3 regions of the Anabaena sp. UHCC 0451 genome follow, and region 1 is predicted to be linked to each of the others. Evidence: predicted binding sites of a transcription regulator. Region 1 holds the regulator's gene; each other region holds the start of a gene.
What was found. The regulator NtcA, encoded in region 1, controls nitrogen genes in cyanobacteria. The targets are predictions, from matches to a motif close to TNTGTANNNNNNNNTACANA.
Positions count from the first base shown of each region.

Region 2: the regulator NtcA is predicted to act here: its motif matches at 2,786-2,805, upstream of rpe (ribulose-phosphate 3-epimerase).
Region 3: the regulator NtcA is predicted to act here: its motif matches at 2,334-2,353, upstream of VB694_RS14110 (DUF3120 domain-containing protein).

Region 1 is NZ_JAYGHA010000008.1:437-8,836, reverse strand. Features, by position in the region: gene VB694_RS07290 (DUF3084 domain-containing protein) at 1-1,027, opposite strand, end outside; gene ntcA (global nitrogen regulator NtcA) at 1,196-1,867, opposite strand; gene fabI (enoyl-ACP reductase FabI) at 2,557-3,333, shown strand; gene hisB (imidazoleglycerol-phosphate dehydratase HisB) at 3,434-4,030, shown strand; gene VB694_RS07270 (ABC transporter ATP-binding protein) at 4,162-5,145, shown strand; gene VB694_RS07265 (polysaccharide biosynthesis/export family protein) at 5,671-7,101, shown strand; gene psbC (photosystem II reaction center protein CP43) at 7,415-8,400, opposite strand, start outside.
Region 2 is NZ_JAYGHA010000001.1:331,260-339,659, reverse strand. Features, by position in the region: gene VB694_RS01420 (MFS transporter) at 1-1,090, shown strand, start outside; gene VB694_RS01415 (hypothetical protein) at 1,322-1,690, opposite strand; gene VB694_RS01410 (ribbon-helix-helix domain-containing protein) at 1,687-1,839, opposite strand; gene rpe (ribulose-phosphate 3-epimerase) at 2,052-2,759, opposite strand; gene VB694_RS01400 (S8 family serine peptidase) at 2,946-4,535, shown strand; gene VB694_RS01395 (Uma2 family endonuclease) at 4,609-5,295, opposite strand; gene VB694_RS01390 (Uma2 family endonuclease) at 5,317-6,060, opposite strand; gene VB694_RS01385 (hypothetical protein) at 6,115-6,369, shown strand; gene VB694_RS01380 (Eco57I restriction-modification methylase domain-containing protein) at 6,555-8,400, opposite strand, start outside.
Region 3 is NZ_JAYGHA010000018.1:53,686-62,085, reverse strand. Features, by position in the region: gene VB694_RS14120 (TIGR03279 family radical SAM protein) at 1-1,151, opposite strand, end outside; gene VB694_RS14115 (undecaprenyl-diphosphate phosphatase) at 1,262-2,170, opposite strand; gene VB694_RS14110 (DUF3120 domain-containing protein) at 2,356-3,135, shown strand; gene psbU (photosystem II complex extrinsic protein PsbU) at 3,483-3,911, shown strand; gene nadB (L-aspartate oxidase) at 4,242-5,912, shown strand; gene VB694_RS14095 (CHASE2 domain-containing protein) at 6,736-8,400, opposite strand, start outside.

The sequences.
Region 1 (8,400 bases):
GAGTTGCACCAGGTTCGCTTAATTGAATGTTGGCATTGCGGTTAGCTTCCTGCAAAATTTGGATTACCACCTCACGAGCAGCCTTGGGTTGATCTACACGAACTACACCAGCAGCCATAACTTGACCACGAACTAAGGCCAGTTTACCCAAACGCAGGTCACGGTATGACTGATAATATTTTTCTAACCTTGCTACTTCTTGTTCTAAATATTGTTGTTGTTTCTCTAATTCTTTGAGGCGAGATTCCCTGGTGGCTATTACTTGCTCTCGCTTTTTGATTTCTAGATTGCGATTTTGAATGAGTTTATCTAAATTAGTAATTTTCTGATCACGCTGTTCAATAACTTCTTGGCGATTAGCAAGTTCGCGATCTCGTTTTTCAATCGCTGTCTTTGCCTCCTCAATCGCTTTTTTCGCTTCAATATATAGTCGTTGGCGTTCTGCCTTTAAGTCTTCCACTGCTGTCTGCAATGCCTGACGCTGATTATAAAGGCTTTCTAGTTCAGACATAGCTTGTCTGTACTGAATAACTACTTCACCAAGTCGGCTTTGAGTTCCTTGCAGTTGCGCTTGGGTTTTGGCTTGTTGACTAATAGTACGGTTGAGTTGAGCTTGTGTTATTCGTTGTTTGGCATTCGCCGCTTGTAAAGACTGATTAATTTTCTGTAGATCTTGCTGTGCCTGGGCTTGTTCTTTTCTAGCATCATTCAGCTTTTCTACTACCTGGCTTTTTTCAGTTTCTGCGGTTTTGAGTTGTTCTCGCTTGTTTATGAGGTCTTTCTGAATATCCTCTAACTCAAATACCCCTTTCCGCAACCCCTCATCAGCAGCAAATAAAATTGCTAAAGTTGAGGCGGAAATCACACCACCCGTAAAAATAGTTACTATTACCGCTGTGTTTTTTGGACGCAGATTGAATAATGAGAGGCGTGCTTTGCCAACTCGCGTGCCGATGCGATCGCCAACTGTGGCAATCACACCTCCCAGAATTAAAATTGCTGCTATCAGGATGTACCCGGTGGCCATCTTCAACTACCGCCAGAAATGCTTCCAGATACAGCCTACTACTTTCAACCATTGTCTGTGGGGGAAAGAAGATTGGCAAAAGTAGAATTTAGTCAATTTTTAAATTACCTCCGATTGTGGGTCTTTTTTCAAAACAGGACTTTTACCAACTTCCTCCCCCAGCAGCTTTTAAGTAAATTGCTTACTTAATGTGACAGGTTTATGCACAGTAATCTTTTTCTTGTGGATAGAAATCATTTTTTTCTCGCGTAAATCTCCCAGTAACCTAGTCACAGTAACGCGAGTAGATCCAATTGCTTCAGCGATCGCCTGATGAGATAGCTTCAAATCAATGGTAATACCATCAGCACAAGGTACACCAAAATCTCGACAAAGAATCAACAAAAAACTCACCAACCGAGAACCCATATCGCGGTGAGCCAAGGTTTCAATCATCATCTCTGTTTGCAGAATCCGCGAAGACAGCCCCCGCAGCATCAACATTGATAATTCTGGATTTTCCTTCAGAGCTTGCTCTACTTGTTCAATTGGTGCAGAAAGTAATTCTACCGCCGTAAAGGCAACTGCATGGTAAAATCTATCCGACTTATTGCCCGTTAGCAATGACAACACACCAAAAACGCTATTTTCCCGCAGCAATGCTACCGTTATTTCTTCTCCTGCCTCATATACCCTGGAAAGTTTGACAGCACCCTTGAGAAGAAAATAAACTCGTTCGGCAGGATCGCCGGGAAAAAAGATCGTTTTGTTGCGTTCAAACGTCTCGACAACTGGTGGAAAAGCTCCTGTTGCCATCTGACGAAAAACATTTGCTAGGGCTTTATCTTGTGTCACGATCATCTCCCTTCCCCTACCCAATGCCGGAAAAACAAAAACTGATTACCTAAGAATACACCTGAAAATTCAAGAAAGCACCGTCAACCTTTCTGTTGTTTCCTATACTCAAATCTATGAATTTATATTCTTATGTTTATCATGATACATAATTGTTGTTATTTTTAGTTAAAAATTGCTGATCAGTGGTTTCATAAACAGAACTAAAGAGGTTTTTTGGCAGAAAAATTTTTGATATCTTTATAACTTCTTAAACAATTAGCAGAAATTTTGTGCTGCTCAACACCCTACTGAATTAGATTTTTTCAAAAATATCGTCCCCAACCCAGTCAAAATAGGCTCGAATTCTAGTATAGAATAAGCAAGAATAAACATTATCTACGCCTGAATAGCTGATGATCTCAATCAATCTCTTGGTAAAATTACGGGATGACACGCTACTTCTAGTCAGACACTTAGCCCCAGTCCCAGCCTCTATTGCATTTACCAAGCAAAATTGATTTAAGGAGATCATCCAAAAATTAGGCGCGTAATGTGAATACAATTAGTCCCGACAGCTATTACAGTTATTAGCCAAGGGATAGAGGGTGTGTAGTTCACCCTGTTAGGTAAAATCTAACGAAATAAACCTCTGAGATATTTTTCTATGGTTTTATTAACTATGCTCCTAATGATTGATGACATTGACAATTTTTATGCTGAATCTGTCCGGTAAAAACGCCCTAGTCACAGGTATTGCCAATAATCGCTCTATTGCCTGGGGTATTGCTCAACAACTACACCAAGCAGGTGCTAACCTGGGTATTACCTATTTGCCAGATGACAAAGGTAAGTTCGAGAAAAAAGTCGCAGAACTAGTAGAACCCCTCAAACCGAGTTTATTCCTTCCCTGTAACGTCGAGAATGAGGAACAAGTTCAAGCTACCTTTGAAACAGTTCGCCAGGAATGGGGTAAATTAGACATCCTCATTCACTGTCTGGCTTTTGCAAACAGAGATGATTTAACCGGAGATTTTAGTCAAACCTCCCGCTCAGGTTTCAATAAAGCTTTGGAAGTTAGCACTTATTCATTAGTGCAATTAAGCGGCGCTGCTAAACCTTTGATGACAGAAGGCGGTAGTATTATTACTCTCTCTTATTTAGGTGCAGTCCGAGCTATCCCTAACTATAACATCATGGGTGTAGCCAAAGCTGGATTAGAAGCTAGTGTCCGTTACTTAGCCGCAGAACTAGGACCCCAAAATATTCGCGTTAATGGTATTTCCGCAGGACCAATCCGCACTTTGGCATCTTCAGCCGTAGGCGGCATCTTGGATATGATTCATCATGTGGAAAAGGTAGCTCCCCTGCGTCGCACCGTCACTCAGTTAGAAGTAGGTAATGCAGCCACGTTCTTATGTAGTGATTTGTCTAGTGGCATCACCGGGCAAATTCTGTATGTAGATGCAGGATATGAAATTATGGGAATGTAATAGGTGACTGGGGACTGGTGATTGGTGATTGGTGATTGGGAAAATCAACTAATGACCAATGACTAATAACTAATAACTAATGACCAATGACTAATGACCAATGACTAACAACCGCATTGCTACAGTTAAGCGTACTACCGGAGAAACTGATGTCCAAGTAACTATCAACCTTGATGGTACAGGCATCTGTAAAGCTGCTACAGGAATTCCCTTTTTAGATCACATGATTCATCAAATCGCCTCTCATGGGCTGTTTGATTTGGATATTCAAGCCAAAGGTGACTGGGAAATTGATGATCACCACACTAATGAAGATGTGGGTATTACTTTAGGTCAAGCTTTATATCAAGCAATTGGTAATAAAAAGGGCATTGTCCGCTTTGGTAATTTCCTTGCACCTCTGGATGAAGCTTTGATTCAGGTGGCTTTAGACTTTTCTGGACGACCTCATCTTAGTTATGGTTTAGACATTCCTACCCAACGGGTGGGAACTTATGATACTCAACTGGTGCGGGAATTTTTTGTGGCGTTGGTAAATCATAGTCAAATGACCTTGCATATTCGCCAACTTGATGGGATCAATTCTCATCACATTATTGAAGCAACTTTTAAAGCTTTTGCTAGAGCTATGCGAATGGCGGTAGAAATTGATCCGCGTCGTGCTGAGACTATTCCTAGTTCCAAAGGTGTGCTATAAGTTACTACTGTAGTGGCAGAAAGCTACTCGCTTGGCGATAATTGACACATTAATTTAGTGAAGTTTATTATCGTGCTAACGTAAAACCTGTAATCAATCACACTCAGTCGGTAATTAGTAATTTAACCAAGATGAATTCTGTTACAGACACTCCCGATCCTCAACTGCATCCTGTAGATCAGCCTCCAGTAGTCCTGACTTCTGAGTTGCGAAAAATCTATCGCACGGGTTTTTGGCTGAATCAAAAAGTTATATCTCTTAAAAGTTGTTCTTTACAAGTTTACCCAGGGGAAACTTTTGGGTTACTCGGTCCTAATGGTGCTGGTAAAACCACGCTGTTAAAACTTTTGCTGGGAATTATCCGGCCTTCTTCTGGCAGAGGATTATTATTAGGTAAGCCACTAGGCGATCGCTCTGTGAAGCAACGAATTGGTTATTTACCAGAAAATCCCTATTTATACGACTATCTCACCGGCTGGGAATTTTTGGAATTAGCGGCTGGGTTATTCCAAATTCCCTACAAGGTACAACGTCAACGCATTCCCCAACTACTGGAATTAGTCGGTTTATCCCAAACTGATGCTCGTAAAAAACTGATGCGTCGTTATTCTAAAGGAATGCTTCAACGTGTAGGCATGGCTCAGGCATTAATTAATGATCCAGACTTGGTATTTTTAGATGAGCCTATGTCTGGACTTGATCCCTTGGGACGTTATCAAATGCGAGAAATTATCCTCTCACTCAAAGCAGAAGGGAAGACAATATTTTTCAACAGTCATGTTTTAAGTGAAGTAGAACAAATTTGCGATCGCATTGCTATCCTGGCTCAAGGAGAATTAATTTGTGCTGGTTCTCTCAATCAACTTTTAGGTACAGAAAATACATATCATGTTAGAGGACAGGGAGGAGATGGAGAAGTTCTGAAAAAAAGAATACCTGATCTGAAATTTGAACCTGATGGTACTTGGCACGGTATTTTACAAGAAGATTACTATGATTTTTTTGCCAGTCTCCGATTAATGGGTGGAAAAATCATCGCTATGAAGCTATCCCATCAATCTCTAGAGGAGTTCTTTATCCAACAGATACAAAAACCCAATTCTTCAATTAACTAGTTTTTTAATACCATTAAATCCACACATTTTATATTTAGAGACAAGTAATATGAGATACTGTTTCTAAATCAAGAGTTAATTCAAAAAGTAATTCTCATTGGTTAAGAGACAAGGTAGAACTGGAAAAGCAGAAAAAAATTTTACTCTCAGTCTAGTCAGCTTTTCCTATACCAACTGACAAATCCTAGATGTTGAACTTAGTGATATTATGTTGGCAACTATAAATTAGAAAGTCCCAGATTGAATAAATCATGAAAATATTGCATCCATAAATATAAATTCTGCTTCTTAACTATTGACTAATTTCAGAAAACTTGCTCTAATCGTTAACAATTAATTTATTCTGCCGAGTTCAGCTTTAAATTAACTTCACTAAAAATTGAGAATCCTTATTAAATTAAATCCGGACAATCAAGATTACTTAGGAAGATAACATTGTCGGGGAACTTCAATAATTAAGTATAGTCAACGTTAAAATGTTTAGACATTACTTTACAAATCCTACTCTCAAAGTCTCAGGTAAATATGCTTAATATACATTTGTGGAAAATTTTAACTCATTCAACTACTAGTGTAGTTTTGTTAACGAGTCTCAATGTCGTTTTACCATCTGTTAGCCTAGCGCAGCAACAACGAGTATCACCAACATCAAGCATATCGACAGATTACTTATTAGGCGGCGGTGATCGAATTCGTGTAAATGTATTTGAAGTACCCGAATATACAGGAGAATACCAAGTTCCCCCAGGTGGTGCGATTAATCTACCTTTAATTGGCAGTATATCCGTTCTCGGATTAACAACAGAACAAGCATCTGACGAAATAGCCAGAAGATATGCTCGTTTTCTCAAACGTCCCCTGATTTCCGTGAATTTGTTATCCTCTCGTCCCATCAATGTTTTTGTAGCCGGAGAAGTGACACGACCAGGATCTTACACTCTCAGCTTAGAAGGAAGTGGAGGAGACAACCCCGGTGTACAATACCCAACCGTATTAGCAGCACTAACCACAGCCCAAGGGGTAACACTAGCAGCAGATGTAACTAAAGTACAATTACGCCGTAAAATAGGACGTTCTGGTGAGCAAGTTATCAGCTTTAACTTGAAGGAACTCACCCAAACAGGCAGAATAACTCAGGATATTACCTTGCGGGACGGAGACACCATCGTAGTACCCACCGCCACAGATTTCAACGTTGCTGAAGCCCGCAATTTATTTGCAGCCAACTATGCAGCTAGTCAAAGCTCACCCCGCACCGTAGCAATTACAGGTCAAGTTTACCGTCCCGGTTCTTATCTTGTGACATCAGGTGCTGGGGGCGGAAATGATGGTGGAGCGCCGGGAACTGGCTTACCAACTGTAATGCGGGCAATTCAACTAGCTGGGGGAATTACCTCACAAGCGGATGTGCGGAGTATTAAAATCCGCCGTCCTACAAGAATTGGCTCAGAACAAAGTTTAAATATTAATCTCTGGGAATTATTACAAACTGGGGATTTAAATCAAGATGTGGTGTTGCAAGATGGAGATACAATTGTTGTTCCCATAGCAACAGATATTAACACAGCAGAAGCGACTGAATTAGCCACGACCACCTTATCACCTGCAAAAATTCAAGTAGGGGTAGTAGGAGAAGTTAAAAAACCTGGATTAACAGATTTACAGCCTAATAGTTCTTTAAATCAAGCTCTGCTGGCTGCTGGTGGGTTTAATGATGCTAGAGCTAGTAGTGCTGCTGTAGATTTGGTTCGTCTTAATCCTAATGGTACTGTTACTAAACGGGTAATAAAAATAGATTTCTCAAAAGGTATTAATGAGCAAACAAATCCTATTCTTCGCAATAATGATGTTGTCGTAGTTGGCCGTTCTGGTATTGCTAAGACTAGTGATACATTGAGTACTGTAGCAGGTCCGTTGGGAATTATCTTTAATTTTCTCAGGTTTTTTGGACTCTAAAATACTGTTTATACTAAATACGGTTAGGACTTGGACTTTTCTAAAATTAGGAAAACCCTGGATGTGTAGGGGTAATTCATGAATTACCCCTACCTATAGAATCTAATGATTAAGCCGTTTGGAGTATACCGAAAAAATGGGTTTAAAGTTCCCCGTCCTTCTAGGACGGCTTGCTGATAATTCCAAAGCCAAATAGCGAATTCCAGCCTGCATAAGCAGGCTTTGTTTTTTGAGATATAAAAAAAGCTCCTGCGATAAAGCAAGAGCAATAAAACCAATTAGTTATCAGTGATAAAAGAAAACTAGCAAAAACCTAGTCAAGGTCGCCCATAGACATAACTGGTTCATTCTCACGGTTAATACCTCTTTCAAAACCACCAGCAGCCGCACGAGCGCGTCCTGCGTGCCACAAGTGACCAATGAGGAAGAAGAAACCTAGCACGAAGTGAGAGGTAGCCAACCATGCACGAGGAGATACATAGTTGAAAGAGTTGATTTCGGTAGCCACACCACCTACAGAGTTCAAAGAACCCAGAGGAGCGTGAGTCATGTATTCAGCCGCGCGACGAGCTTGCCAAGGTTGAATATCATTCTTGATTTTTTCTAAGTCAAGACCGTTAGGACCACGGAGAGGCTCTAACCAAGGACCACGGAAATCCCAGAAGCGCATGGTTTCTCCACCGAAGATGATTTCACCTGTAGGAGAGCGCATCAAGTATTTACCTAGACCTGTCGGTCCTTGAGCAGAACCGACGTTAGCACCTAAGCGTTGGTCACGAATCAAGAATGTTAAAGCTTGTGCTTGAGAAGCTTCAGGACCAGTAGGACCAAAGAATTCGCTGGGGTAAACAGTGTTGTTATACCAAACCATGCAAGAAGCAATGAAGCCCATCAGGGACAAAGCGCCCAAGCTGTAGGATAGGTAAGCTTCACCAGACCAGATGAAAGCGCGACGCGCCCATGCAAAAGGTTTGGTAAAGATGTGCCAAATACCACCAGATATACAAATTAAGGCAATCCAGATGTGACCACCAATCACATCTTCCATGTTATCAACGCTGACAATCCAACCTTCGCCACCAAAAGGAGACTTGATTAAATATCCGAAGATAACAGCAGGGTTTAAGGTGGGGTTAGTAATTACACGCACATCACCACCACCGGGAGCCCAGGTGTCATAGACACCACCGAAGAACATAGCTTTCAATACCAACAGCAGCGCACCACATCCCAGGATGATTAGGTGGAAGCCGATGATGTTGGTCATCTTGTTCTTGTCTTTCCAGTCGTAACCAAAGA
Region 2 (8,400 bases), on a different contig from region 1:
TAATGTGGTGGAAGAATTATGGCATAGCATTCAACATACACCACAAAAAATCAAAGAACAATATGATTCTGCCACTGCGACTATTGCCGATTATTTGCGAAATACTGGGAAGGAAGAATTGAATCCTGAAGACATTCAACGAGATTTTACACAGTTGTTTGCACATCCCAAAGAAGGTATTGTGTCATTGCGTCATCGTTTATCACATATTGATAGAGATAGTTTGGTGAAATTGTTGAGTCAACGTCAAGACTTAAGTGAATCACAAGTTAATCAAGTAATTGATTCTGTGCAAACATCAATTAAAAATATTGTGCGTGCGCCGCGTCGGTTAGCAACAAGAACACAACAAAGAGTGCAAACTTTTCAAACCTATCTGCAAGAGTATTTACGATATTCTGGGAAAGAAGAATTGCAGCCGGAAGGCATTAAGCGGGATCTCGAATTGTTGTTACATGATCCACGCATGGGAATGGAAAGTTTGAGTGAACGTCTCTCGCATTTTGACCGGGAAACAATTATCACTTTGTTGAAAATTAGGGAAGATATCACTGATGATGAAGCAGCGAAAATTGCTGATAATATGATCCTTGTTCGTGAGCAATTTGTAAAACAAGTGCGGGGTATTCAACGACGCATTCAAGATATAATTGAGGGAATTTTTGCCAGTATTCGTAATTATCTGAATTCTCTAGATCGCCCAGAACTTAATTATCAAGGCATTAAGCATGATGTGCGTCAGTTATTTGAAGATCCCCAAGCCGGTTTTGAATCTTTGCGCGATCGCCTTGCATCATTTAATCGTGATACTTTAGTCGCTATTTTGAGTTCCCGTGAAGATATTTCTGAAGCAGATGTTAACCGGATTATTGACCAAATTGAACACGCCCGAAATACTGTTTTACAACGAGCAGAACAGCTACAGCACGAAGCACAACATCAGCTAGAACAGGTGAAACATCAGGCACAACGTCAAGCAGAAGAAACCCGCAAAGCCGCAGCTAATGCTGCTTGGTGGTTGTTTGCAACAGCATTTGTGTCCGGTATTTTTGCAGCTTTAGGAGGATCAATTGCTGTTGTCCTAATTTAACTTTTGTAGGTGTGAATATTTGTTGTTGCAGCGGCTAAATGCTTGGGTAATCAGAAGTAATCATGTAGGGTAGGTAATACTGCTTGTCATCTAAATATCCCCATCAGGTAAGGCGATAAGATCCCCGACTTCTTTTTTAAACTTGTCAATAAATTATCAATTGATCACAGAAGTCGGGGATCTGATCTTGATCGTTTTGGTTTTGCAATTGGCGATCGCCTACACCACCACCTAACCTTCACCCTGATCACCTGATTGCTTGATCAAGTAATCTAAAACTCTATCAATTCGTTCCCAAGCAGCATTAGTTGTACGTTGAAATTCATAATTATTTCTTTGAAACTCCTGGTTAGTTCTTTGAAACTCCTGAAACTGCCTTTCAGACTGCCTCAGTGCTTGCTGGTGTAAACGTGCAATATCAGCAAGGTTGGTTACAGTTCTTTCTAGTCGTGCTAAAGCTTGACTGTTAGAACGGGTTTCACGTCTGACACCCTCCTGAATAGTACGGACTAAATCAATTTCATCTCCAAGCTGATCTAATCTGCTGTCAATATCATCCAGTCTTGTGGGTAAATCTTCTAATGGCTGTGAATTACTCATAATTCCTCTTTCTTTTGTGGGTTTTCTTTATTTTTATCCTTAATAGCTTTCGTAACAATGTACGCCGCAAGGTTAGCTGGTGTACGCTCCTGTTCTTCAGCTATGTTTGTAAGCTCTTTGTATATTTCTTCATCCAGTGTAATTGTCACTCTCGGTCTGATAGCCATAGGGGTAATGTTTAGCAGTGACACTATTTTAGACTCCTGTTGATAAAAAAATATTGTGTTGACTGCTGACGCGATTAACATTACAGGTCTACTATAGCATCATCAGCAGCAAATTTAAATTTCATAAAAAAAATAAATCCCCGACTTCCCAAAGAAATCGAGGATTTAAGTATTATTTAGTTAGCAGTATTCAATTAAACAGCTGCTAATTCTGGTGTGGGACGCTTACTGTTACGAATATTATTAATCGCCTCAGCATAATCAGGAGCATTAAACACAGCAGAACCCGCTACAATAGCATTAGCGCCGGCTTCCAAAACTTGCCAGGTGTTATTGGCTTTTAGTCCCCCGTCAACCTCAATCCAAGGATCTAAACCGCGTTCATCGCACATTTGACGCAACTTGCGGATTTTAGGAACTACGCTAGGAATAAAGCTTTGACCACCAAAACCGGGGTTAACGCTCATAATTAGCACTAAATCGCACAATTCTAGAACATATTCAATTAACTCCAAAGGTGTACCCGGATTGAGTACAACTCCAGCTTTCTTACCGAGTTCTCTGATTTGTCCCAGGGTGCGGTGCAGGTGAGGTGAAGCGTTGTGTTCTGCGTGAACAGAAATAATATCAGCGCCGGCTTTAGCAAAACCTTCTACATACTTTTCTGGTTCCACAATCATCAAGTGGACATCCAGTGGTTTGGTTGTAACTGGACGAATCGCCTCCACAATCAGGGGACCTATTGTAATATTAGGAACAAAACGTCCGTCCATTACATCAACGTGAATCCAATCTGCTCCCGCTTTGTCTACGGCGCGAATATCGTCACCCAGACGGCTAAAATCTGCTGATAGGATAGATGGAGCGATAACTATAGACTTTTTCGATGGGTTTTGGGTCATGGCTAGTGGGTTCTTAAGCGTCCTCGTCTGTAGGCATTGTAACAAAATATGGAATTTTTGGAAATTAGTGATTGGGGATTGGGGATTGGGAAGAAAGCAACTAATGACTAATGACCAATGACTAATGACTAATGACCAATGACCAATGACCAATGACCAATGACCAATGACTAATGACTAATAAATATGAAAAAACTCTGGATAATTTGTGGTTTGGCTGTTTCCTGCTTAACTGTGCCAGTATTGGCATCTGTGCAGTTTAGCAGTTCTCTAGGAAGCGGTGGAATTGATGTATTGAAATTACATCAACCTCCTTACAATTTAACTGGCCGCAAAATCGCCATCGGTCAGGTAGAAATTGGTCGTCCGGGTATGTTTGGCTTAGATAAAGCCGTGTCTAAAAATCGGGCTATTTCTCCCGTGGCGGTGTTTTTACGCAGTGAGCCAGCTAAGTCAAATACTGGTGTAGATCCTCATGCTTATAATGTTGCGGCGGTGATGATCAGTAAAGATAAAGCTTGGCCGGGAGTTGCACCAGATGCCAGACTATATTCTTCTGCTGTGGGTACTACGAAAAATATGGGTCAACCAGAAGAGTGTTTATCAGCACAACATATAGCATTACAAAACAGTGGTGATGTTCGTGCTATTAACTTTAGTTTTGGTGAACCTTTGAACCGTGATCCCAGATCAGAGGCTGTTTTGGATGGTCAAGCTTTACTGACTTTGTGTATTGATTGGTCGAGTCGGGTTCATAATGTCGTGTATGCGATCGCTGGAAATCAAGGTAAAGGCGGGATTCCCATTCCTACAGATAATTTTAACGCAATTAACGTGGCTTTTTCATCTCCAAGGGAGGGAATTTTTAATAAAGTTCATGTTTCTAATTTAGCAGGAAATAATCAAGGATTAGGCGATCGCTTAGTTGGTAAAGAATTTAATACTGGTGGACGCAGATCAATTAGTTTAGTCGCTCCTGGTAGTAATATTCCTCTACTTAATCCTGATGGTAAATTAAATAAATTAACAGGTTCAAGTTTTGCCGCACCTCACGTTACAGCGACTGTGGCTTTATTACAAGAATTTGCTGACCGACAGTTAAGAATCAAACAACCAAATTGGACTATTGATGCTAGAAATCATCAAGTTATGAAAGCTGTATTATTAAATTCAGCGGAAAAAATTCAAGATAGTGGTGATGGATTGCGGTTGGGAATGACCAGAACTTTAATTGATAAACAAAATCGAGATTGGTTTGCTTCTGATGCTTACAAAAATCCCCAAATTCCTTTAGATGAACAAATGGGAACTGGTCATTTAAATGCTTTACGTGCTTATCAACAATTTCTTCCTGGTCAATGGCAACCTTCAGAATCTGTTCCTGTAATTGGTTGGGATCATAACACAATTAATGCTAGTTCTTCAAGAGAATATAAGTTAGAAAAACCTTTAAAACAAAACAGTTTTGTAGCTATTACCTTAACTTGGGATCGATTAGTTGAATTAGCCGATAAAAACAAAAATCAACAATATGATGTAGATGAAATTTTTCAAAATAAAGGGTTAAATAATCTCGACCTTTATCTAGTTAAAGCAGACGATCCAAAATCTGAAATTACTGCTTGTTCATCTGTCAGTGAAATTGATAATGTAGAACATATTTTTTGTCCAGTTCCAGTTACTGCTAATTATAAAATTCGGGTGCAGTTTAAACAACAAGTCAACGAACCAACTCAAGCATACTCTTTAGCTTGGTGGACTGTTCCTGTAAATTAGGATAAATTAGAAGATAGATCCCCGATTTTCAATAATTCGGGAATCTACTAGAGTGTGAATTATTGATGATTATTTACGTCAAACTTTCAGGGTCAACACCTAATTTTTTTAACATCTCTGCTAATTTCTGAGCTTTTTCCTCACTTTGTATAATCCGTTCTTCTGGTGTTAAAAATCGTTTTCCATTTTCATCAAACCAATATAACCATTCTCTAGTTATTCCTTGATAAGTTCCTATTTCTTTCCCAATTCCTAAACCTATTTCCGGTAGCCAAACGGGGTTTCTTGGTTGTAAAATATATTCTCCATTTGTTAATTTATAAACCTCTAATTTTTCTTTTATTGTTCTTAGAGGACAATATATTACATAATATAAAATTCCCAAATCTTGAGCATATATATTTCCTTTAGTTATATGTTCTTCTCGATAAGTTTTAGATACTATTTCCAATGCTAAAATTGGGGACTTTTTCTCTTCCCATAATACATAACTCGGACGTAAATCTTCATTAATACTTTTAACTCTAGGAACACCAATACTTAAAAACCCTTCTGGGACAATAGCAGGTTTCTTCGGATCATAATATATTCCCATACCTGCGCCAAAAAACCAATCCTGTCTTTGTGACCAAATTAAGGCTAAAATACTTTCTAATAATCCCGGAACAAGATGCTGTAATTGATTATCAAGTGGTGTGTCTTTAGAATCAGGTAATTCCCAAGATGAAGGTAAATAACCTAAAGAGTCGTAATCTAGCATGATTGATACTACCAATTTTACTTAAATGAAAGTTTCAGGATCAACACCTAATTTTTTTAACATCTCTGCTAATTTCTGAGCTTTTTCCTCAGATTCTAAACGTTTTCTTTCAGATTCTAACCGGTTTCTTTCAGATTCTAACCGTTGTTCTTCACTTTGTAGAATCCGTTCTTCCGGTGTTAGAAATCTTTTTCCCTGTTCATCAAACCAGTATAACCATTGTCTAGTAATTCCTTGATAAGTTCCCTTTTCCCAGCCAATTCCTAACCCTATTTCTGATAACCAAACTGGATTTCCTGGAATTAAAACATATTCACCATTGACTAATTGATAAACTTCCAAAGATGATTCTTCACTTACTAAGGGATTATAAACTATATAATATAAGACTCCCAACTCTTTGGCATAGATATTTTTTTTAGTGCTATATTCGTTTCTATAGGTTTTAGAAACTACTTCTAATACTAAAGTTGGTAATTTTTTCTCTTCCCATAATACATAACTGCGACGTAATTTTTCATCAATAATTCTGGGAACACCAAGACTTAAAAATCCATCTGGGACAATTGCAGGTTTATTAGTATCATAATATACTCCCATGTCTACACCAAAAAACCAATCCCATCGCTGCGACCAGATTAAGGCTAAAATGCTTTCTAATAATCCTGGAATGAGATGCTGTAATTGATTATCCACTGGTGTATCGTCAGAGTCGGGTAATTCTTCAGATGAAGGTAAACAATTTAATTGGCTGTATTTTAGCATGATTGATGTTACCAATTCTTTTTATAGTATAATTTAAAAACGGAGGTAATGATTATGCCAATATTAACATTAAGCGAATCACAAATTATTGAATTAGTTAAACAGCTACCCCCAAAAAGTAAACGAGTAGTCTTATTAGCATTAGCTAATGAAACTGAAAACGAACAGGAATCTCGCATGGAATATGCACAACAACAACTGCATAATTTATGTGCTGAACGTGGTTTAAATTGGGATACGATGTCAGAAGATGAACGTGAATCATTTATAGATGATTTGGTGCATGAGGATAGACAATGCGCCCAATAGTTGTATTTGATACTAAAGAGATACAAGTATGTATAATCGAAAAAATCATATCTTTCGTAGGGGTTTAGCACTGCTAAACCCCTACAATACCGAACTATTGACGATTAACATAATCATTAATGAAAATCTGAAACAAGCTGTTTTGGTAAATTCATAAAATCATTAATTTGTACAGTACGTAACTCCTATTCTCCTGTAATTATGGCTTTTTCTTCTTCAGTTAAACCATACAAACGATAAACAATTTCATCAATTAACCAATCACATTGTTTAAGTTGTTTTTTGATTGGTAAGAGTGTATTTAAACTTGATTGATATTCTTTTGCTAATGTTTCCTGTTCTTTTCTCGCGGTGGGATCTATTTTCAGTTTTTTCTGATTTTTCTTGAGGATACTAATTAATTCATCAAAGGTTAAATGGTTATCTGCTTGTTTTTGTTTGGAATAATCACCTAAATAATTTTGAATTTTCGATTTATTAGTAAGATTATCAATATCAGCACCGATAAATCTTTCTAACCATGTTAAAAAGCCTTTGGTTTCTGTTTGTTTTTGTTTATTTAATTCTATCATTTGTTCCGCTAAGTATGCGAGGAAATCATGAATTACATCTGCTTCTGATGGTTGTTGCTTGAGATGATGATCAATTTGGGTAAGTAGGATATTAGAATTATGATTGATTTGATATTGTTGGTAAAGGTTAATTGTATTTTCTAGATATGCTTGGCGTTTTTCTGGGGGAGTTGTAAAAGATATTTTAGGAATTGGTATTCTTGATAAATAAATAACTTTAACTTCAGCAAAAGGCTTACCAACCATCTGGAAATTTTTCTTTTGATACCACCATTTAATATAAAAAGAATTTAATATTGATAACAAAAAATAATCAGAAAAACTACTCTCTTCTTTTTTGATAAGACAATGTACAGAGTTTTGACAAATTCTGAAATCACAATCAATACTTGCAATAATTAAATCGTCAGTGCGTCGAACTATGATTTTTTGATTTCTAAATATACTTTCATTTCTTGGTGCAGCTAACCATGTACCATATTTAACATAAATAAGATCATTTTTAATTGCATATTTTTGTATATCTCCACCTGTAATTATGGGTTCAAAATCTGGTAGTAATTTATTTGATGTATATGGTTTTTCCTTCAAAATTAACGGTGTTTGAGGGGGATTACCTTTTCCTTTTTCGTATAATTTTGTACCTGCATATATATTTACTAATTCTTCTAACTTAATACCTTGATTAGTAGACTTATTCAAAATACTAATTTCTTCCATATTTAAATAATAATCAATCACATATCCTTCATTTAAAAACCATTCAGATGTCAAACGAGAATATTTAGAAATTATTTCTTGATTCGCAAAATTTAAAACTTCTGTATTTTCATAACTATTAATATTCTTAGAAACTATTAAAGCAGCAGTTTCTACAATTGCATCTTGAAAAGCTGATCTAAATTCAGCTATTTTAATTAATTGGGTGGTTTGTAAAATTAATTTTCTAAACTCACAACCACTTTCTAGAGTCATCCATGTATTAGGAGTAATTAAGCCTATAGTACCAATTTTGGAAATTATATCTAATGATAGTTCAATAAAAAATAGATAAATATCTTTGGAAGTGACAGTATTACTAATATATTGTAATTTAGCACTTGTATAGTCTTTATACGTTGATCCATAAGGTGGATTTCCAATCACAGCATCAAAACCGGGATTTTCTTTCCAACTTGCATTTTCTAAATCAATAAAAACCTCTGGAAATTCCAAATCCCAATGGAAAAACCGCTTTTCCTCAAATAACATTCTCGCATCTTCATAAACTGCAATATCAGCAACATTCATATTTTCAGGATTTGTATTAATCGCATTTGTACCATAAACCCGTAAAAAATGATCAGCACGTTTCAAACCAAAATATTTAGAAACATAAATATCTAATAACCGTTTATAAGGTTTCGCAGCTTGATCAAATTCCTTAAATAATCTTTCGCTAGTTTCCACTTCTGCAAAA
Region 3 (8,400 bases), on a different contig from region 1:
ACTAGTAAATCATGTCCAGTTAATAATCCTGTAACACTGATATTTTGCCCCCAATAATCACTACATAGGGCGTGCATATTTATCTCTAGACCTTTCACTGCATTTAACTGTTTCACAAGTGGTTGAAATGCCTGTTCAACGGCGTTACCTACCACCCAAGTTAATTTTTTCTGGGAAGAGATTTTTTCTGGTAGTAATTCGTTAGCAACACTGGTAAATTGCTTGATAAATAAGCGAATTGAACCAACACCATTATCTATTTGCGGATATTCCCCATATTCAGCTTCGCTGGGTAATTCTTCACCTGCAATTAAAAACCATTCATCGGCTAACCAAGCTACATTAGAACCAAATTTTTGCCGAAATTCCTGGGTTAATAATTTAACTTGAGATATTACTTCTTTGGCTTTTTCTTGTGTCACAGGTATGAGTTCATCTTCTTGGGGACGAAATCGCGTTAAACCAACTGGAACAACTGCTACAGATGCGACTGCTGGTGTTTTTCCTGTATGAAAAGATGTTAAATCTCTTAATGTTTTTTCCAGATGTTCACCATCATTGATACCCGGACAAACAACTACTTGAGCATGAATTTGTAAGCGTCTTTCTTGAAACCATTTGAGTTGTTCTAAAATCTGTCCTGCCCGATTATTTTTTAATAATCTATTTCTCACTTCTGGTTCTGTAGCATGAACGGAAACGTATAAGGGAGACAACCGCATTTGTTCAATCCGCTGCCATTCTTTTTCTGGTAAATTAGTCAGAGTTAAATAAGAACCATATAAGAAACTTAAACGGTAATCATCATCTTTGAAATACAAACTAGAACGTTTACCTGGTGGTTGTTGATCAATAAAACAAAAGGGACAACGGTTATTACATTGAATTAAATTATCAAATAATGCGGTGGCAAATTCTAATCCCAAATCATCATCATAATCTTTTTCAATTTCAACATGATGGGTTTTTCCAGTTGTGTCTAATACTTCTAGTTCTAAAATTTCATCTGCACACAAAAATTGATAATCAATTAAATCTCGTGGTTTTACTCCATTAATAGCAACGATCTCATCACCAACTTCAAAGCCAATTTCAGCAGCGATGGATTCGGGAAGCACCTTGGTAATTTTTGCAGGTTGAATAGTAGACATATATCAGGAAATGGGGAATGGGGAATGGGGAATGGGGAATGGGGAATGAGGAATGGGGAATGAGGAATGGGGAATATTTATCTTTCTCCTGACTCCTGACTCCTTGACAATTATCCTTGCCAACCAGATGCGATCGCTAATAAAATAGCACTGCCAAAAGCTAATCTATACCAAACAAAAACATAGGTATTTTTAGTTTGTAAGTATCGCATCAAAAAGGCAATTGATAAATAGGAAAAAATAAAGGTGGAAACAATTCCTATAACTAATAGTAAAACTATGTTATCTGGTAATTGTTGTTCCTGAAATTGCTTAAATATTTTCAGGCTTTTATATAAAGTAGCTATGGTCAGCGTGGGAAATCCTAACAAAAATGAAAACTTAGCTGCTGGATCACGTTCTAATCCTAAAAATAAGGAAGTAGTTAAGGTTGAACCAGAACGAGAAACCCCAGGAATTAAAGCTAGAGTTTGTCCTAATCCTACTAAAATACCATCCCGAATTTCTAAGGAATCAAAACCACGCTTGCGAGTGCCAATTTTTTCCGCTAAACCTAACAAAATTGCCATCACAACTGACATTATAGCAATAATTAATGCACTCTCAGGTAAAATATCTTTTAACAAAAAGCCAAAAATTAATGCTGGCATTGTCCCCACGGCAATACCCACAACAATTTTCCATTCTTCACTTTCCCAGTCTTTATCCTTGAGAGCTTTAATTGCGCCTTTAATCAAACTAGAAATTAATACCCGAAAATATAACAAAATGGCGATAACGCTACCAAATTGAATGGCATCAACAAAGTCTTTAGAACCTAGTTCTTTCCAAGCAAATACTTTGGTAACAATTAAAAGATGTGCTGTACTACTAATCGGTAAAAACTCTGTAATCCCTTGCACAATGCCTAAAATAAATGCCTGCAACCATTCCGGGGTGACTTTTTCAGTATTTTCCGCCACGGCCAGCAGTTGTGAGAATAGTAAACCCATACTACTTATTTCTAATGTCATTGTCATCAATCAGACTCCCAAAATGAATGCGTAATTCTAGCAAATTATCCAATCTAATCCGCTGTTGTCATCAGTTTTTCCGGGATAGATTCACACTAGGCAAATTTCCAGTATAATTAGGATGCCCCCTGGGGGGATTTAATAGTGTGATATTGTAGATAAGTAAAGTTTAGTAACAAATATTAAAAAAATTGATTAATCATACATTTTCTGCTTACACTGCTGCTAACGCCTCTATTGACACTGAATTACCTAGCACTGATCCCAGGCATAGAAGTATCAAAGAATTAGAGTCTACCCTTTCATTATCGCCATCTCTACCGACGGTAATTTCTTGGAAACAAGGCTGGCTAATGTTTATAGCTGCCGTGTTTTTGGTGTCAGTACCAGTATTTATCGAAGCGCCATTAGTGCGATCGCTACCTAATCTCAGCGTCGTCATGACAGGATTTTGGATTTGGCTGAGTTTGACATTAATGTCACGACAGCAAACCTATTTTTGGGGTGATTTACTCTTAGGATTTAGCTGGAGTTGGTTAACAGGAGCAATTTACTGGGGTTGGTTACGCTGGGAACCCCTCTGGCACATCCCCATAGAATCAATCGGCCTACCCTTTGCTATTTGGTGCTTGTGTAGAAACTGGGGCAAAGTCGGTAACTGGTTTTATTTAGGTTCTCTCTTAGGCACAGTTTTAACAGATATATACTTCTATGTAGTAGACTTAATGCCCTATTGGCGGCAAATTATGAGAACAGATGCCGCTGGAGCTTCACAAATCTTAAAAAATGCCTTAGCACAAGTGCAAACCCCTTGGGGAGAAGGCTGGGCAATTATTTTAGCCTTAGCACTCCTGACAGTGGGGTTAGGATCTTTAGGTAAAAAACAACGCCATTGGTACGCCTTTAGTGGAGCAGTTTTGAGTACAATTTTAGTAGACAGTCTGTTTTTACTAGCTGCGGTTCTTGCCTAAATTTTTCAGCCACGGAAGATCACCGATTAGTAATAAATTTTTACAAAGTAAAATCAAAAAAAAATCTCTAACGTGGTAAAGGCAAATAATACCCGAAATTTGAACTTCAAATACAGCTAAGTTGGGTAGTTCACTAAGCTGTATATTAGTTTGTGATGACTGCTGTGTGTTGATTCAGCTATCAGCTATTGACCAAGAGCATGAAGTCAGAGAAGACAAGTAATCCATCAGTCCCTCCATTATCAGTGGGGTTGAATTAATACTTCATAATTCTCACTTTTGCCCCTAGTTGAAAGCTTGTAGTTGAAAAGTTTGACTCCTGTTCAATGGAAAGAGGTAGAAAGATAGTGAAAGGATTAGTACGTTTATTAACAGTATTTAGTTTGTTGCTCGGCTGCTGGGGATGGTTAGGCACTAATCAAACAGCCCAAGCTGCTAATTTCAACAGCTTTAGCTGGCCACAAGTTCCTGTAATGGCAATTGCCCGCCAAAATAAGGCAGATCAGAAGCTGGCAACAGAATTTGGTAAAAAAATAGATTTGAATAATACCAACATTGCGGCTTTTCAAAAGTATCCAGGGATGTATCCCACCTTAGCCAAGAAAATCATCGAAAATGCTCCATACAAGAGTGTAGATGATGTATTCAACATCGCTAATTTGAGCGATCGCCAAAAACAGCTTCTACAAGCAAACCTAGATAACTTGACCGTGACAGAATACGAGCCTAACTTCAACGAAGGAGATGATCGTATTAACAACGGTATCTACAGATAACCCTAGTACCGCTTTCTCGGAAGTCAAAAGTCAAAAGTCAAAAGTCAAAACTAAGACAGTATAGGCTCTTTGGCGATTGAGAATGGTTGGTTTATTTACGCCGTGTTGTACTAGTTGCTCATTGGGGAATTGGTAATTCAATTTTGGATTTTGGGTTTTGGGTTTTGGATTTTGTTAACTCCAATCTAAAATCTAAAATCTAAAATTTTTCTCCCCAATCCCCATCCCCCACCTCCCATAACCTTGTCTCAGTTGGATTTTGGATTTTGTTAACTCCAATCTAAAATCTAAAATCTAAAATCTAAAATTTTTCTCCCCAATCCTCTAACCTTGTCTCAGATAGATATTCCTAACCAATTTGATGTCTTAGTAGTCGGCGCTGGTGCTGCTGGACTATATACAGCACTGTGTTTACCAGAATCCTTACAAGTAGGCTTAATTACTAAAGAAACCGTTACTTTATCCGCTAGTGACTGGGCGCAAGGTGGTATAGCCGCCGCTGTTTCTCCAGAGGATTCACCACAACTGCATATTGAAGATACTTTAAAAGCCGGTGCGGGTTTATGTGATGTCGCAGCGGTAAAATTCCTAGCTGAACAAGCCCCCACTTGTATTCAATCTTTAGTTAACTTAGGAGTAGCCTTTGACCGTCATGGTAACACCCTAGCTTTAACCCTAGAAGCCGCCCATTCCCGTCATCGCGTGCTTCATGCCGCCGATACCACAGGGAGGGAAGTAACAACGACTCTCACCGCCCAAGTATTACGCCGTCAAAATATCCAAGTGATTCAGCAAGCTTTGGCTTTGTCCTTATGGATAGAACCAGAAACAGGGCGTTGTCAAGGAATCAGCCTATTTTATCAAGGTCAAGTTAAATGGATCAAAGCTGGGGCTATCATCTTAGCAACAGGTGGTGGTGGTCAAGTATTTGCCCAAACTACTAACCCTGCTGTCAGTACAGGTGATGGTGTGGCTATAGCTTGGCGGGCTGGGGCTATTCTCCGTGATTTAGAATTTGTCCAATTTCATCCTACTGCTCTTACCAAACCAGGGCGCTTTCTCATTAGTGAAGCGGTAAGGGGTGAAGGAGCGCACCTTGTCGATAATGAAGGGAAACGTTTTGCTTTTGATTACCATCCAGCAGGTGAACTTGCACCGAGAGATGTGGTGAGTAGAGCCATTTTCAGTCATCTACAACATACCGCAGATGATCTGGCTACTGCTAATGTCTGGTTAGATATGCGACCTATCCCGGCTGATAAAATTCGTCAACGCTTTCCTAATATTATTAATGTTTGTCAACATTGGGGTATTGATGTTTTTAATCAACCGATTCCTGTAGCACCTGCGGCTCATTATTGGATGGGTGGTATTTTTACAGATTTACAAAATCGTACCAATATTCCCGGTTTGTATGCTCTGGGAGAAACTGCTAGTACGGGAGTACATGGCGCTAATCGTCTCGCTAGTAATTCTCTGTTGGAATGTATTGTCTTTGGGGCGCAGATGGCTAATTTAGAGCTTGACGCATTCATGCAGGATGATGTAAAAAAATCAGATTTACAATCCAGTCCTTTATCTTGTATCTTGTCTACAAGTGATTGGCAACATCAACAATTACAGATGGAAGCTCTTAGAGAAAAGTTACCGCGTTTAGTTTGGCAAAGTGCTGGTATTTGTCGAGAAAAATCAAGTTTAGAAAATGCCATCAAAACAATTGAATTTTGGCAACAAGATTTCGCTAATTTACCTTTGAGCAAATTCTTGCAAAGTTTACTTCCTACAGAATCAGCTAATTTTAATTTACCAAATATTGATCAGCAATTGCGACTTTGGGCAGAAACTCGTAATTTATTAGATGTAGCTTATTTAATTATCAAAAGTGCTGCTTTTAGAACCGAAAGTCGTGGTGGACACTACCGCTTAGATTATCCTCTATCAAACCCTGATTGGCAAGTTCACACAATTATTCAAAATCATTGTTGGTGGAAATCTCACTAAACTATCACGAGCTTAACCACAATCTCAATCTAAACTCTAAAATTGTATTAGCGTGTACCGCTACCATGTTGACTATCAGGCGCACCATAGTTTGGTGGGATATAAGTCTCTTCACTAAGATTATTCATCTCGCGACTATTGAAACGGAAGCTTTTAGTGTGGCTAAAACTATTCAAAATTAAACTATGAAAGTTTATTTTTACCTCTGACACACAGAGATATAGTATAAAGATACTAAATATGCACAAGATTATAATAATGCTTGTGAGTTTCAAATTTGTTTCCAGGTATTTTCGTAGATTTACTAGCATATAGTTGCGCCCCGACGCGTTTTAGCTCAAGATGTATACTGATTAAGTAGTTCATAAAAAATCAAAACTTGATGAAATTATTTCTCTTACTAAATAGCTAATTAACCTCTAAGTGATTTGTATTAGCTTGTTACTGAAGATGGGGAATATAATCTTAAATCATCCATATTATTAAGAAATATTACTATTACATCCTTTCCAACATCAGTCATAAGGTGGATATTTATTATTCTTTATTAGGATAAAATTCCAGACTTTGGTTTTTCTTAACAAAAGCTTAATTTTTTTCAGTATAAATACTAACTTTCTTGTGGAAAAAAGTATAAAAATTCAATAATAGTTATTAATTTTTATCTAAATTAATATAAATTATTAATATCTAATTGAGTCGTAGGGACGTATCCCTAACGGGACTGTAAGCATCAGCATTCGGGCGATAATTTATCGGTTTTTCCCCAAGTAGGGGCGTTCCCCTACAGGAGTTTTTCAAGAAGTTGGGAATATTGGGGTGATTAGGTAAACTCATAGCGATTCTTTCCCAGATGTTTGGCCTGGTACATTGCTGTGTCAGCTTGTTTAATTAAAGTTTCACTGTTGTCGCTGTTGTGAGGGTAAATACTAATCCCAATACTGGCAGAAACTCTAGTGACATGGCCATCCAAAACAATTGGTTCAGTGATGACGTTTAAAAGTTTTTCAGCTATATTTGCAGCTACTTGTTCGTTAGTCATAGCTCGTAAAATTATAGTAAATTCATCACCACCTAAACGAGAAACTATATCACTAGCACGTAAGGCATTATTCAGGCGTTGAGCAATAATTACCAACAAGTGATCGCCCATGTCATGACCTAAAGTATCATTAATTTTTTTAAAGCCATCTAAATCAATAAATAATAATCCCAACATGAAATTATGAGTTTGTGACCAATGGAGAGATTCTTCAAGTTGTTCATTAAAAAATTTGCGATTGTATAACCCAGTGAGAGGGTCATGGTATGCTAGTTGGCGCAAGTTGTCTTCTTGGAGTTTTAATTCATGGTTAGATCGGAATAAATTATCAGCAGTACGTTTGAGTTCTTCCTCAACTTGTTTGCGTTGAGTAATATCTCTAATAATGCCAACTAAAAATAAATTACCAGCAGCGTCTTTGTGGAGCGATCGCTTAGTAGCAACTAAATGAGTATTGCCATGAGCATCAGTAAATTCTTCTTCATTTTCTTGGGATTGATGAGTCTGAAAAACAAAATTATCTTGTTTTCTAAACATATCAGCTTGATGTTGTGGAAAAAGCTCATAGTCTGATTTTTCTATTAATAAATTATAGGAATAACCGATTAATTGACAATAGGCTTCATTTAAAACAATCCATTGATATTGTTCATTTTTGACAAAAATTGGGTCGGAAATCGCATTGATAACTTGATGTAAAAATTCCTGAGAGCGTTTTAATTCTTCCTGCATATAAACAATCTGGAAAATCATGGCAATAGCTGAACCATAAAAACTTAGCCATGCTGGAAGAATCGGTATCCACCAACCATATAAAAAGGCAATATAAACACTTATACTTAACAGCAATCCACATAATAAAAATATGAATATACTATTTCTTGGCTGTTGAATACGTGATATAATAATTGAGCCGATCAAAGACCAAATAACAATCCATAAACTTTCTAAAAAATCAGACCAGACTTTTAGCAAAGGTCTTTCTTGTAGAGCCGCAGAAATTAATTCATTGATAAAATAAGCTTGCAATTGGATACCCGCTATAGGTTGGGCTTCACTCATACCAATTAGACGACTGGAATAGGGAATAAAGACAAAATCCTGAAGACTAGGTGCAGTAGAACCGATGAGAATAATGCGATCGCGAATCAATTTTTCTGGAACTCTATCAGCTAATAAATCTTGCAAAGAGACAAGATCATAACAACAAGGTTGAATAGATGGAGTTTGACAACGAGGTTTAGGAAAATTAGCCAAAATTTGGTAGCCTCTAGCATCAGCACCAACATAAGCACCATCGTTACTTTCAAACCGAGTAAATACAGCCTTACCTAACTGTAAATATTCAGGATGGCTGGCAGACTTTTTGGGTGTAATGCCCTCCGACTTCAGATATAATAAAGCCAGCTTCAAAGCAAAACTTTGATATGCTTGATTATTGACGTG